4 regions of the Shewanella sp. 10N.261.52.F9 genome follow, and region 1 is predicted to be linked to each of the others. Evidence: predicted binding sites of a transcription regulator. Region 1 holds the regulator's gene; each other region holds the start of a gene.
What was found. The regulator sigma-54, encoded in region 1, starts transcription at its own class of promoters, with help from an activator protein. The targets are predictions, from matches to a motif close to GTTGGCACGNNNNTNGNNT.

Region 1 (3,189 bases):
CAAACTATGGATGATGGCCGTCCTGCAACAGCTAGCGCCAAAGAAATCCGTTATGAATTAGCCACACGCACACTGACTTTAGTGGGTGAGGCAACACTAGAGCAAGACGGCAGCCAAGTTACAGGTAACCGCATCAAGTATAATATCAGTAAGCAGCAACTAATCGCAGAAAGTACTGGCCAAGGAGATGACAGAGTTATCACCATTATTCAGCCTGAAACCTATCAGGAAGAAAAGCCTGAAGCACCAGTACAACAGCAGGAACAATAATGAGCCAAATCACCTTAAAAGCAGCCAATCTAGCTAAAAGCTATAAGAGCCGTGCTGTTGTGCAGGATGTTAGCTTAACCGTAAAAACGGGCCAAATTGTTGGCTTACTTGGACCAAATGGTGCGGGTAAAACAACCACTTTCTATATGGTTGTTGGTCTGGTTCAAAGCGATAAAGGTAAGATTTTTATCGACGATGACGATCTTACTTTAGACCCAATGCACTTACGTGCTCGTAAAGGTATTGGCTACTTACCGCAAGAAGCGAGTATTTTCAGAAAACTGTCTGTACGTGACAACATTATGGCGGTGCTACAAACCCGCAGTGACATCAATAATGAACAACGTGAAGAACAACTCGAACATCTGTTAGAAGAGTTCCATATTACTCACATTCGCGATAGCCAAGGTATGGCACTATCAGGCGGTGAACGACGCCGTGTTGAAATTGCCAGAGCATTAGCAGCCAACCCCAAATTCATCCTATTAGATGAACCTTTTGCCGGTGTTGACCCTATTTCTGTAATTGATATTAAAAAGATTATTGAACAGCTCAAAAACCGCGGTTTAGGCGTACTAATTACCGACCACAATGTGCGTGAAACACTCGATGTTTGTGAGCATGCGTATATCGTGAGTCACGGAAATCTTATTGCCGAAGGTACACCTGCTGAAATCTTAGACAACCAGCAAGTTCGAGCAGTGTACTTAGGTGAACAATTCAGGCTATAGTTAATTCACCATTTGGAAGTTAAAAACTTAATACGGAATACAATTCCAAATAAAATCAATGTATTGAGTTTTTAAGCTTTCTTCGCCAATCAGCGAGCTTTAACGTTTAACTACAGTGTAGGGAATAGCGGTACGATGAAAGCGTCACTCCAGCTCAAAATGGGTCAACAGCTCACCATGACTCCTCAATTGCAACAGGCTATTCGCCTATTGCAACTATCTTCTTTAGAGCTGCAACAAGAGATCCAACAAGCATTAGAATCTAACCCACTACTCGAGTTAGACGAAGAGCAATCAGATGGCGACATGGATAATAGTGACGACCCATCTTCAAACGATTCTAATAGCCTAGAGCGCGACAGCGCTACGGTTGAAACCTCTGATGCATTAACCCAAGATTCCATGCCAGATGACCTGCCAATGGATACAACATGGGACGAAGTCTACACCGTATCGTCTAACTCCAGCTCAGGCGTTAGTCGCGAAGATGATATGCCCTTTCAAGGTGAAACCAGCGAAGGCTTGTACGAACACCTTGAATGGCAAAAAAACCTCACACCGTTTTCTGATAACGATCTTGCAATCGCCACTGCTATTATCGACGCTATTGATGAGCGCGGCTACTTAACCCAAAGCTGTGAAGATATCTTAGAGGCGATGGGCGACCCTGAAACTGAACTAGATGAAGTTGAAGCCGTATTAAAACGAGTACAACACTTTGATCCTATTGGAGTTGCAGCGCGTAATCTGAGTGAGTGTTTGCTGATCCAATTAGCGCAATATGCGGCAGATACCCCGCATATCGACAACGCAAAATTACTTATCAAAGACTATTTAGACTTAATTGCTGGTAGAGATTTCAGGCAATTAATGCGCAAAACAAAGCTTAAAGAAGATGATCTTCGCGAAGCAATTACACTGATCCAAACCCTAAACCCAAGGCCTGGGCTGGCGATTGCGCGCAGTAAAGACGAATATGTTATTCCTGATGTCTCGGTTAGCAAGAAAAAAGGTCGCTGGGTTGTTGAGCTAAACCCTGATTACATGCCTAAAATTAACGTAAACCAACATTATGCCTCGATGGCGCGTAGTACGACTAATCAGGCAGACGGACAGTTTATTCGAGGACATCTGCAAGAAGCAAAGTGGTTTATCAAAAGCCTTGAAAGCCGTAACGACACTTTATTAAAAGTGACTAACTGTATCGTTAAGTTCCAGCAAGGATTTTTCGAATACGGCGAAGAAGCCATGAAACCCATGGTGTTAAATGATATCGCGGAAGCGGTTGAAATGCATGAATCAACCATTTCACGAGTAACCACACAGAAATATATGCATACCCCACGAGGTATCTTTGAACTGAAATATTTCTTCTCTAGCCACGTCGGTACTGACGATGGCGGAGAATGTTCATCGACAGCAATTAGAGCGTTTATTAAGAAGTTAGTCGCAGCTGAAAACCAAAAGAAACCATTAAGCGACAGCAAAATGGCTCAACTTTTGGCAGAACAAGGGATTAAAGTTGCTAGACGTACGATCGCAAAATATCGAGAAGCGATGCTGATCCCCCCCTCAAACCAACGTAAGAGTTTATAACTCAAATTAGGCACTTGGAGGATCGATATATGCAAATCAACCTGACAGGACATCACATCGAAATTACTGAATCTTTGCGCGGCTACGTGCAAGAAAAATTCACAAAGCTTGAACGACATTTCGATCAGATCAATAATGTGCACGTTATTTTGAATGTACAAAAAATGCAGCAGATTGCCGAAGCAAAAATCCACCTGAAAAAAGGGGAAGTATTTGCCACTTCGGAGCATGCAGATATGTATGCTGCAATAGACTCCCTGATAGATAAGCTAGATCGTCAGGTTCTTAAACACAAAGAGAAGCTAACTAAACACTAACGATGGAACTAAGTACCATCCTGCAGCCGGAGTGCACTACCTGCGCCACTCCGGGCAGTAAGAAAAAGGTACTGGAGTTAATCAGTGATATTGCCGCTGTCCAGTACCCTACCCTGTCTTCACAAGAGATCTTTGAAAGTCTATTGGCGAGAGAGAAAATGGGTAGCACGGGTATAGGTAACGGTATAGCGATCCCTCACGGAAGGCTGGCTAATATCGAGCGACCTGTGGCGGTCTTAGTCAAATGCGAAGATCCAATTGCATTTGACTCAATC
Region 2 (3,189 bases), on a different contig from region 1:
CAGGCACTGCACAATATTATGACCAAGCTTTTTACTTTGAGTCGGGATGATATTTTTGACGTGAACCAGATGATGAATGTTTGGGGCATGGTCGGTTCAGAGCTTGCGGTGCCTTTATTTGGTTTTATTGCTTTTTTAGCGTTAATCGCTTTTGCTGGCAATGTGGCACTGGGAGGTATGTCATTTTCGGTTAAAGCTTTTATGCCAAAAGCCAGTAAAATGAGTCCTGTAGCGGGCTTTAAGCGAATGTTTGGCGTGCAAGCTTTGGTTGAACTAACCAAAGGTATTGCTAAGTTTTCAGTCGTGGCGATTACTGCTTATTTACTGTTAACTGTTTACCTCAATGATATCTTGTTACTTTCGCAAGAGCATTTACCTGGCAATATCTACCATGCGATGGATATTGTGGTATGGATTTTTATACTGCTGTGCGCATCGACATTCTTAATTGTGGTCATTGATGTGCCGTTTCAGATCTGGAACCATGCAAAACAGCTTAAGATGACTAAACAAGAAGTCAAAGACGAATACAAGGATACCGAAGGTAAACCTGAGGTTAAGGGGCGTATTCGTCAATTACAACATGAAATGTCTCAACGGCGGATGATGGGAGAAGTGCCCAATGCGGATGTGATAGTGGTGAACCCAGAACATTATGCTGTTGCTGTTAAGTATGATGCTGCTCGCTCTACCGCGCCGTTTGTCGTGGCCAAAGGTGTTGATGAAGTGGCATTTAAAATTCGTGAAATTGCCCGTGAACACGACGTGGCAATTGTCTCTGCGCCGCCACTTGCTCGAGCTATTTTTCATACCACTAAGATAGATCAAGAGATCCCTGAAGGCTTATTTACCGCCGTTGCTCAAGTGCTTGCCTATGTTTTTCAACTAAGGCAATACCAAAAAGGTAAGGGGCGACGCCCGAACCCAATTCCTGTAAAACAGCCAATCCCTGATGATTTAAAACATTAGTCCATATTGTCGTCCAAAAAAACATCATTCGATACCTAGGTTATTCTTTGTAAATCGCTTTCAGGTTATAGTCATGGCAATAGGCTAAACCAATAATTGGTACAGTATTTGCTGTATAGGCGTTAGACGTCAAAGATCGGACTCAGGGTGAATGGAACTTAAAGCAAGTCTAGGCCAATTAAAACAGATAAAGCCTGCACATTTAAAAGGTATTGGTACACCTCTATTGGTTTTAGCCGCATTGGCTATGATCATCTTACCTATGCCTGCGTTCCTGCTCGATATTCTTTTTACCTTCAATATTGCGCTAGCGTTAGTCGTTCTTTTGGTAGCTATTTATAGTGACCGCCCGCTTGATTTTGCTGCATTTCCCACAGTCCTTTTAGTTGCCACTTTGCTGCGACTGGCGCTCAACGTAGCTTCGACCCGAGTGGTGTTGCTCGAAGGGCACAATGGTGGCGATGCGGCTGGTAAAGTGATTGAAGCCTTTGGTTCTGTGGTGATAGGTGGGAACTACGCCGTTGGTTTAGTGGTTTTTTTAATCCTTATTATCATCAATTTCGCGGTTGTAACCAAAGGTGCTGGCCGTATATCTGAGGTAAGTGCTCGCTTTACCCTTGACGCCATGCCAGGTAAACAGATGGCGATTGATGCCGACCTTAATGCAGGGCTTTTAACCCAAGAAGAAGCCCGTTCTCGCCGTGCAGAAGTGACCCGTGAAGCTGACTTTTACGGTGCAATGGATGGTGCATCAAAATTTGTAAAAGGTGATGCGATTGCCGGTATCTTAATTTTGGTTATCAACATTGTTGGTGGCTTTATTATTGGTATGGCGCAGCATGGTTTAGATTTTTCTTCGGCTGTTGAAATTTACACGCTACTGACTATCGGTGACGGCTTAGTTGCGCAGATCCCAGGTCTACTATTATCGATTGCCGCGGCGCTAATGGTGACGCGACAAAACGAATCTGGTGACATGGGCGAGATGGTCATGGGTCAGATGTTTGACAGTCCTAAGGCATTAACTATCGCTGCGGCAGTCATGTTTATTATGGGCATTGTGCCGGGAATGCCACATTTGGTATTTCTTTCATGTGCTGTTATGGCTGGTGCTGGTGCTTATTTTATTAAGAAGAAGCAAGAAACAGATCGCGCTAGAGCGCTTGAAGTGGCAAAAGCAGGCCCTGTAGAGCAACGCGATGCTCAGCCAAAAGAGTTGAGCTGGGACGACGTGCAACACGTTGATACGATTGGCTTAGAAGTTGGTTACCGTTTAATTCCACTAGTGGATAAAGGTCAAGGTGGCGAACTGCTAGGTAGAATTAAAGGTGTACGTAAAAAGTTGTCACAAGAGCTAGGTTTCTTGGTTCCTGCTGTTCATATTCGCGATAATTTAGACTTGTCGCCTAATGCCTATCGTATTTCATTAATGGGTGTTTCCTCTGGTGAGGCTGAAATTCGTCACGACTGTGAATTGGCGATTAATCCCGGTCAAGTGTATGGCAAGCTTGATGGTATTGAAACCAAAGATCCTGCATTTGGTTTAGATGCAGTTTGGATTGCCCCTGAGATGCGCGAGCATGCGCAAACTTTAGGTTATACCGTGGTCGATGCCTCAACGGTTGTAGCAACCCACATAAGTCAGTTGTTATCTAATAATGCTGCAAAATTACTGGGTTATGAAGAGGTTCAGCAGCTACTTGAAATGCTTGGTAAACACTCACCTAAGTTAGTGGATGGCTTTATACCCGATGTGATGCCATTAGGTACTGTGGTTAAAGTGATGCAAAACCTGCTTAACGAAGGTGTGTCTATTCGTGATATGAAGACCATAGTACAGACATTACTGGAATATGGACCTAAGAGTAGTGACACCGAAGTATTAACTGCAGCAGTGCGAATAGCGCTAAAACGCATGATCGTACAAGAGATCAGTGGCCCAGAGCTTGAAATCCCTGTCATTACTTTGGCGCCAGAGTTGGAACAAATGTTGCATCAGTCAATGCAGGCAACCGGAGGTGATGGCCCTAATATTGAGCCAAGCCTTGCAGAGCGCATGCAAAAGTCATTAGTTGATGCCACACAGCGTCAAGAAATGGTAGGACAACCGGCAATTTTATTGACGTCCGGCATGTTACGTTCAACGTTATCACGGTTTGTTAAGCACACGATTCCGAATTTAAGGGTTATTTCTTACCAAGAAGTGCCCGATGAGAAGCA
Region 3 (3,189 bases), on a different contig from region 1:
TTAATTGCACTTTTATTTCGACTAAACGTGTACGGCCATTATCTGGCAAGTTAAACAAGAAAGGCCTTGGCATTGCAGCGTAAAAAGCTTCGCCGGTATTAACGACCTTTTGCTCTGTTGCAGTGTCAGCCGTTTGAGTCGTATCACTTGCATCCGATGAGCCTAATAATACCCATGCCGTAACCGCAATAATGGTTATTAACACAACACCAATAACACCAAATAAAATAAGCTTCTTTTTACTTTTAGGTTCTGGATTATCTTCCAGCTCTAAGCTTGCTTCTTCCGCCATTTGCCTTCCCTAATTAAGCATTGATTAACCTCAACGCCATACTGTTCCTATTTAGTTGCTATAGGTTACCTGCTTATGCGTAATAATCTATACCCGAAGCTGAACTAGTTGATAGATTTGACCTTGTTAACATCTCTTCTGCTGAAAATTCATCCGAATCAGTCATGCTATTCCCCTTACCTTGACCATTTCCGCCTTCACCTTGGGCTCCGCCACCATTGCCTTGTGAGACTTGACCATCGGTTAATTGCATTCCTTGCTCGGCTAACATCTCTCTTAGCCTCGGCATAGCTTGCTCAACCAGCTCTCGGGTTTGGTGTTGGCTCACCTGAAACTGAACTTGAGTTGTATCACCTTGAACTTGAATACGTACCATCATTTGCCCAAGCTCTGGTGGATCTAAGCGAATTTCAGCTTGTTGCACACCATTACTCACCATAGTAATTAACTGCTGATTCATCATTGGCGAAAATCGTTGGATCATCTGCTGCATTGGTGGTGTTTGCTCTGCAGCTTGTTTTAGTGAAACATGAAATTGTGGTAGGTCTTGACGGTTATTCGCCGATGTTTGCTGCAACTGCTGATTTTGTAGTGCAGAGAATGATTTCATATCGAGATTTGATTCTTCGCTGCTCGCGCTAAGACTCCCTTCTAAACTTGCCTGAACGGGTGTCATTCGTACTGATAAATCAGCATTTTTTAGTTGCAAAGCAGCCTTCGCGGCATCGTCAGAGTTAGTATTTTTTTTATCTAAGTCAGCACTCGCTGTATTGGCGCCTTCAATTCCGAGTTCTTTACCAAAAATATCGCGGGTATCAGTCCCTAAATGATCACTTTGAGCTTTGGCGTCTAGGCTATTGGTCGCAAGTTTGTTGGCAGATAAGCTGTTTGCAGCAAGATTACCGCTTTCAGTCAGTTTAGTGTCTGTACTTTTGCCTTCTAGGGAAGCAGCTTTTGTTTCTGCAAAGCCATTAATACTACTTCCATTTACAACACTCCCATTAGGTCCCTGCTGCTCAGCAGTTGAATCTTCAGCTCCAACTGTTGCTAGCGGTTGCTCAATAGCAAGTTCACTTTGACCTGTCAGTATTGGATTTTGCTTTAAAAGCGCTGCAAGTTCCTCTGGTGAGAGTTGATTTAGCTCTTGTTCATTCAGGCCTGTTTGCTGCATCAATACCTGTATTACGTCATCAGATAGCTCTTGTTCTGCCTCGGTATCATTTGCGGCAACAATGCTTAACGGCAAGGTTTCGCCGTCAACGGCAACTTGTTCAATAGCAACCTGATTATTCGATGAGTTTCCGAAATTATTGGCAAGGTTAATTTGTGCAAATATTTGACTCACATCATCTTGCTCTGTTGGCTGAGGATCATCGGCAGTAACAAGTTCAGTAACTGGTTCAGAGTCTTCAGCTAGCGGATTAAATTTTTCGACCTGAGTAGCTTGGGTATTTGTATGTGCGTTATTAGCGCTGCCAGCCTTTTCAAGCTCAGCAGTGAAACGATTATCGACCAGTCCGCTATTAGACTCCATCTTAGAATCGTTGGTTTTGCTATTATGCGCGCCGCCTGATTTGTTGCTTGTATCAGAACTGCCAAGAAAAATATTACTCATCTGCTGCATGCTCTCTCCATCAGCGTTTACGGTACAAACCAGACTCTATTTACCAAAATTGTCAAAATAACGGCTCGAATACAGCCGGCAGAAGATAACAAAGCAATAATAATGCCAACAAGAATGGGGGCTGGAATATAAAGAATCGATTAAGAGTAAAACAGGCTGGGTATATGACGAGCTATATTGATCGTTTGCCGAGACAGGCAAAGCAATGGTAAACCTTAGGATTGTTAGCGATTACCGACTACGAGCAATTAATCAGTGCCTTTAAGTTATCTACCTAGCGTAATTTCTTGCGATAAAATTGCTGTGAGGCAAACTCATCAATCATTTTTTGCTCTTGACGTCGCTCCGCTAGCAATGCCTTTTCAGCTTTATTGGCAAGCAGTAACTCTACAGCCTTGCGTTTTTGCTGCTTTTCTTGCCAATGGCTTTGTCGATGATGTTTTAAACCCTCTGCCTCTTTTACCGCATGGACCTGTTGCCCGATAGCTGTATCGACTTGCCTTACAAACTGGTGAAACTGATGATAATTGCTTGCGCTAATGCTTTGACCTTGTTGCTGCTCCATCTGTTTCATGTAATCCAAACGGTAATTTTGCAGCGCTAACAGCTGATTTTGTCGCCTTTGTAGCTCAAACTCCGCCGAGCGCAGTTGTAAAGAAGCCTGCTCTTCTGCTTCTTCGGCTAACTTGAGAACTAGGTGTAGCGGATCAGGCTTAGCCATACTACAAACTACCTATACGAGTAACATTTAAACTTGGCATTGAGCCCCCATCTGACCCAGCATTAATGTACTACTTTCAAATGTCACCGAGTCTTTCATCGTCTGCCTTAAAAAAGCATTCATTGCAGGCTGCAAGCGAATCGCATTATCAATGCGGGGATCACTTCCTTGGCTATAGGCACCAATAGAAATCAAATCTTTATTTTGCTGATATAGCGAGTAAACCTGTTTCACTTTGCGCATAGCTTCTAAATGCTCAGGTGTGATCACCATAGGCGCTACACGGCTAATAGAGGCTTCAATATCGATTGCAGGATAGTGACCAGAATCGGCAAGCGAGCGCGACAATACAATATGCCCATCAAGGATAGCTCTCGATGCATCGGCGATTGGATCTTGTAAATCATCACCCTCGGTTAATACGGTATAAAATGCCGTAATAGAGCCCTGTTTACCACCGCCATTACCTGCACGTTCAACGAGCTTAGGCAGTTTAGCAAACACTGATGGCGGATAACCTTTGGTCGCAGGTGGTTCCCCAACAGCTAAGGC
Region 4 (3,189 bases), on a different contig from region 1:
AGTGTTGAAATCTTTAATGCTTTCAACTTGGCACAGATGAAACAAGGCTTGTCTATCATATTCAAAGTGGCGACACACGCCTTGCTCTGTTTCTATCCCTTGCTCAACTAGCGCATCATCAATAATTTGCTCAACCACTGCAGCGCAGCCACCACAACCTGAAGCGGCTTTAGTACAGCTTTTAATATCACTTAGAGTATGATTCCCCGCTAACACTTGCTCACAGATCTCTGATTTAGTTACCTGATGGCACGAACAAACGATAGCGTTATCTTTTAATAGAATTGGAGCAGAATTATCTGCAGTTAACAGGCTGACCGCGGGTAGTTCTAAAGGCTCTGCGGCCAAATATAAACTCAGTAAGTGGCTATACTCATCAACATTACCAATCAGTACCGCTCCTCTTAGGTATAAGCCAGTTTCATCAAGCCATAACTTTTTATAAATACCTGCTTGTTGGTCTATCAATTCAACATATTGAGCATTCTCAAAGCCACGGCTTTCGCCTATCGAAGCCACATCTACGCCAAGAAGTTTAAGTTTGGTGCTCATATCTGCGCCATAAAATTGGCTTGGTTGATTGTGTAAATAATCAGCTGTGATTTGCGATGCAACGACATTTGCCATTTGGTAACCAGGCGCTACTAATCCAAATATTTTTTGTTGCCATAATGCGCACTCTCCAATTGCAAAAATATCCTCATTAGAAGTAAGGCACTGATCATCAATGATAATCCCTCCTCTATCTCCTACATTGATATTGGCCTTTCTTGCCAAGTTATCTTGAGGGCGGATCCCCGCAGAAAACACCAACATGTCAGCTTCTAGGAAACTTCCGTCACTAAAAGTCATTCGATGCCGAGCCTCTTCGCCATCAACAATCTCCGTAGTGGCTTTATTGAGATGAACCTGCACTCCCAGTGCTTCAATTTTTTCCTTGAGCAACTCACCACCTTCTTTATTCAGCTGAACAGACATCAGCTGTGGCGCAAACTCAACAACATGCGTATCGATACCGAGTGATAGCAGCGCGTTGGCGGCCTCTAGACCTAATAATCCCCCACCTACAACAACACCTGAGCGTGCGCGATTAGCTGCCCGTTCAATGGCTTTTAAATCATCAATCGTTCGGTAGACTAAACAGTCGGCTCTATCATTGCCTTGTATCGGTGGAACAAACGGATATGAACCTGTAGCGAGCACCAACTTGTCGTAACTAAAATCAGCATCTTGAGTAAAAACCTGCTTATTAACCACATCAATTTCTATGACCTCTTGGCCCAAATGTAGTGTCACACCATTGGCTTGATATTCAACCTGACTTGCCAACATCAAATTATCAGCGTTACCTACCTCAAAATATTTAGACAATTGCACTCTGTCATAGGCTGCAATCTGTTCTTGCCCTAACACTTGAATATCTAAATATTGACTCATATTTTGACGGCACAGTTGCTCGACAAAATAATGGCCTACCATGCCGTTCCCAACCACCAGCAGTTTTTGTTTTGTTTGTTCCATTTAGCGCCCCCGTATTCCAGAGTTTTAGAGTTACTGACTTTTAGAAAAACAAAAAGGCGCCACTTCCCTAAAGAAGATGGCGCCTTTGCCCGATATCCATTAAATTTTGATTACCGCTTTTTATAACAAGCTATTTTTAAATCGCATTATAATCACTAACTCAGTGTCACTCAGTTCGTACTGACTAAACTAATTTTACTAAGCTCGTGTCACTCTATCTTTCGCAAAGCTTATGCCAGCTTAAACACCCGTATTAAAAATTATACAACTAACTGTTTTAAATGAGTTAAGATGTTTATTATCTTGTCGTATTTTTTCTACTTTACTCACTGACTCACTTTACTTGCACTTATTTGGTTCATTGTAGAACATCGACAGTGCAAGGCTATTTACACAACGCTTTTGCCACAGCAATAAGGCTTGTTCCCTGCTGCATAGCATATTGCTGCAATTGTTGATGTGCTTGCTGTTCATTAAGCCCAACTGATTGCAACTTACTTTTCGCTTGATAAATAATTTGCTCAGTAGCTAATTTCTGCTCAAGATGCTCAATTTTAGATAATGTGTGATTAGCCGCTTTAAAACGCAGTAACGCCAGCTCTATCACAGCATTAATACGGCTCACGCATAATGTTTGCGGCGTATACGTTATGCGCCCACATTCCAGTAAACAAGTTAATTGGTTTTCGCTAATCTTCTCACTACAAACAATCAAGCTCACTGGGGAGAATTCCATTAAGCGAGCAATAAACGCTAAATGACTCTCAGTGATTTTTTTAAGGTTTAACAGCAACAGATCGGACTGTGCTTCAAAATGAATACGTTCACATTCTAATAAACTCGTTACTGGCACTAGTTGATGGCCTGCATGACTTAACTCGCTCACATAGCATTCGCCGCGATACCTTGACTTAATTTGTTGCGATTCCGTAAAGCTAATAATGCGCATTTGCAGGCTCCTCTTGCTTATTACGACTCGTTAGCTTTTGGTATTGCTTGGTTTCAGAGCGATTTATACTGTCAGAACTGTCTGTCTGCTCAGGGCTGTTTACCTGCTCAGGGCTGTCTATCCGCTCAGGGTTATTTACTTGCTCAAGGCTGCAAATTTCTCGAATTAAATAGGCAAAGATTTGATCAGTTAAATGCTCGGCCTGGCTACGTGCATCATTTAAGACAAGTGATGGATTTTTTAGTAAGTTAAGTGCGGTTAGCGTACTTTCAATGGCAGCCTTTGCACGTATGCGCTCGTTTATATCAATAGCACTTTCGATCATTGAATCAAGACCGTCTACTTTTGCAGGCAAGTCCCCTGTATTGCTTCCAACCAACGCTGTTAACCAGTTTGCGCACAAGTGTTTAGCAAGTAACTTGTCGCCTTGCAGCATATCTAGCCTTGTCGGTATATTGATGCTTAAAACCTGATTAGCGTCATTAACGCCAAAAGATTGAGAATCAATATCCTGCCACGGACTAATAAACAGCTTAGTACTGCACCTTGGGTTAATTTCAGCTTCGCCTTGATAACCTTTAAAAATCAACACTCTTGATGCTGGCACATGCTGCGCCAAAAGTTGCGCAACCTTAATGTGTTGCGATGCGAAACCACTGTGAAAATAGCTGCGTATGCCTAATTGAGCATTAGCGGGATTCAAACAACGTATCGCCGTT

Region 2: flhA (flagellar biosynthesis protein FlhA) is a predicted target of sigma-54. The motif match lies at 1,065-1,083, and genes of this name have one in related genera.
Region 3: AB4298_RS17805 (flagellar hook-length control protein FliK) is a predicted target of sigma-54. The motif match lies at 2,008-2,026, and genes of this name have one in related genera.
Region 4: nirB (nitrite reductase large subunit NirB) is a predicted target of sigma-54. The motif match lies at 1,743-1,761, and genes of this name have one in related genera.

What each region holds. Positions count from the first base shown of each region.
Region 1 is NZ_JBFRNX010000021.1:66,419-69,607, forward strand. It holds gene lptA (lipopolysaccharide transport periplasmic protein LptA) at 1-270, shown strand, start outside; gene lptB (LPS export ABC transporter ATP-binding protein) at 270-1,001, shown strand; gene AB4298_RS13555 (RNA polymerase factor sigma-54) at 1,137-2,597, shown strand; gene hpf (ribosome hibernation promoting factor) at 2,627-2,914, shown strand; gene ptsN (PTS IIA-like nitrogen regulatory protein PtsN) at 2,917-3,189, shown strand, end outside.
Region 2 is NZ_JBFRNX010000028.1:32,701-35,889, reverse strand. It holds gene flhB (flagellar biosynthesis protein FlhB) at 1-969, shown strand, start outside; gene flhA (flagellar biosynthesis protein FlhA) at 1,121-3,189, shown strand, end outside.
Region 3 is NZ_JBFRNX010000028.1:40,081-43,269, forward strand. It holds gene fliL (flagellar basal body-associated protein FliL) at 1-292, opposite strand, end outside; gene AB4298_RS17805 (flagellar hook-length control protein FliK) at 366-1,916, opposite strand; gene fliJ (flagellar export protein FliJ) at 2,191-2,637, opposite strand; gene fliI (flagellar protein export ATPase FliI) at 2,665-3,189, opposite strand, start outside.
Region 4 is NZ_JBFRNX010000004.1:212,910-216,098, forward strand. It holds gene nirB (nitrite reductase large subunit NirB) at 1-1,521, opposite strand, end outside; gene AB4298_RS03895 (ANTAR domain-containing protein) at 1,907-2,470, opposite strand; gene AB4298_RS03900 (glycosyl transferase) at 2,457-3,189, opposite strand, start outside.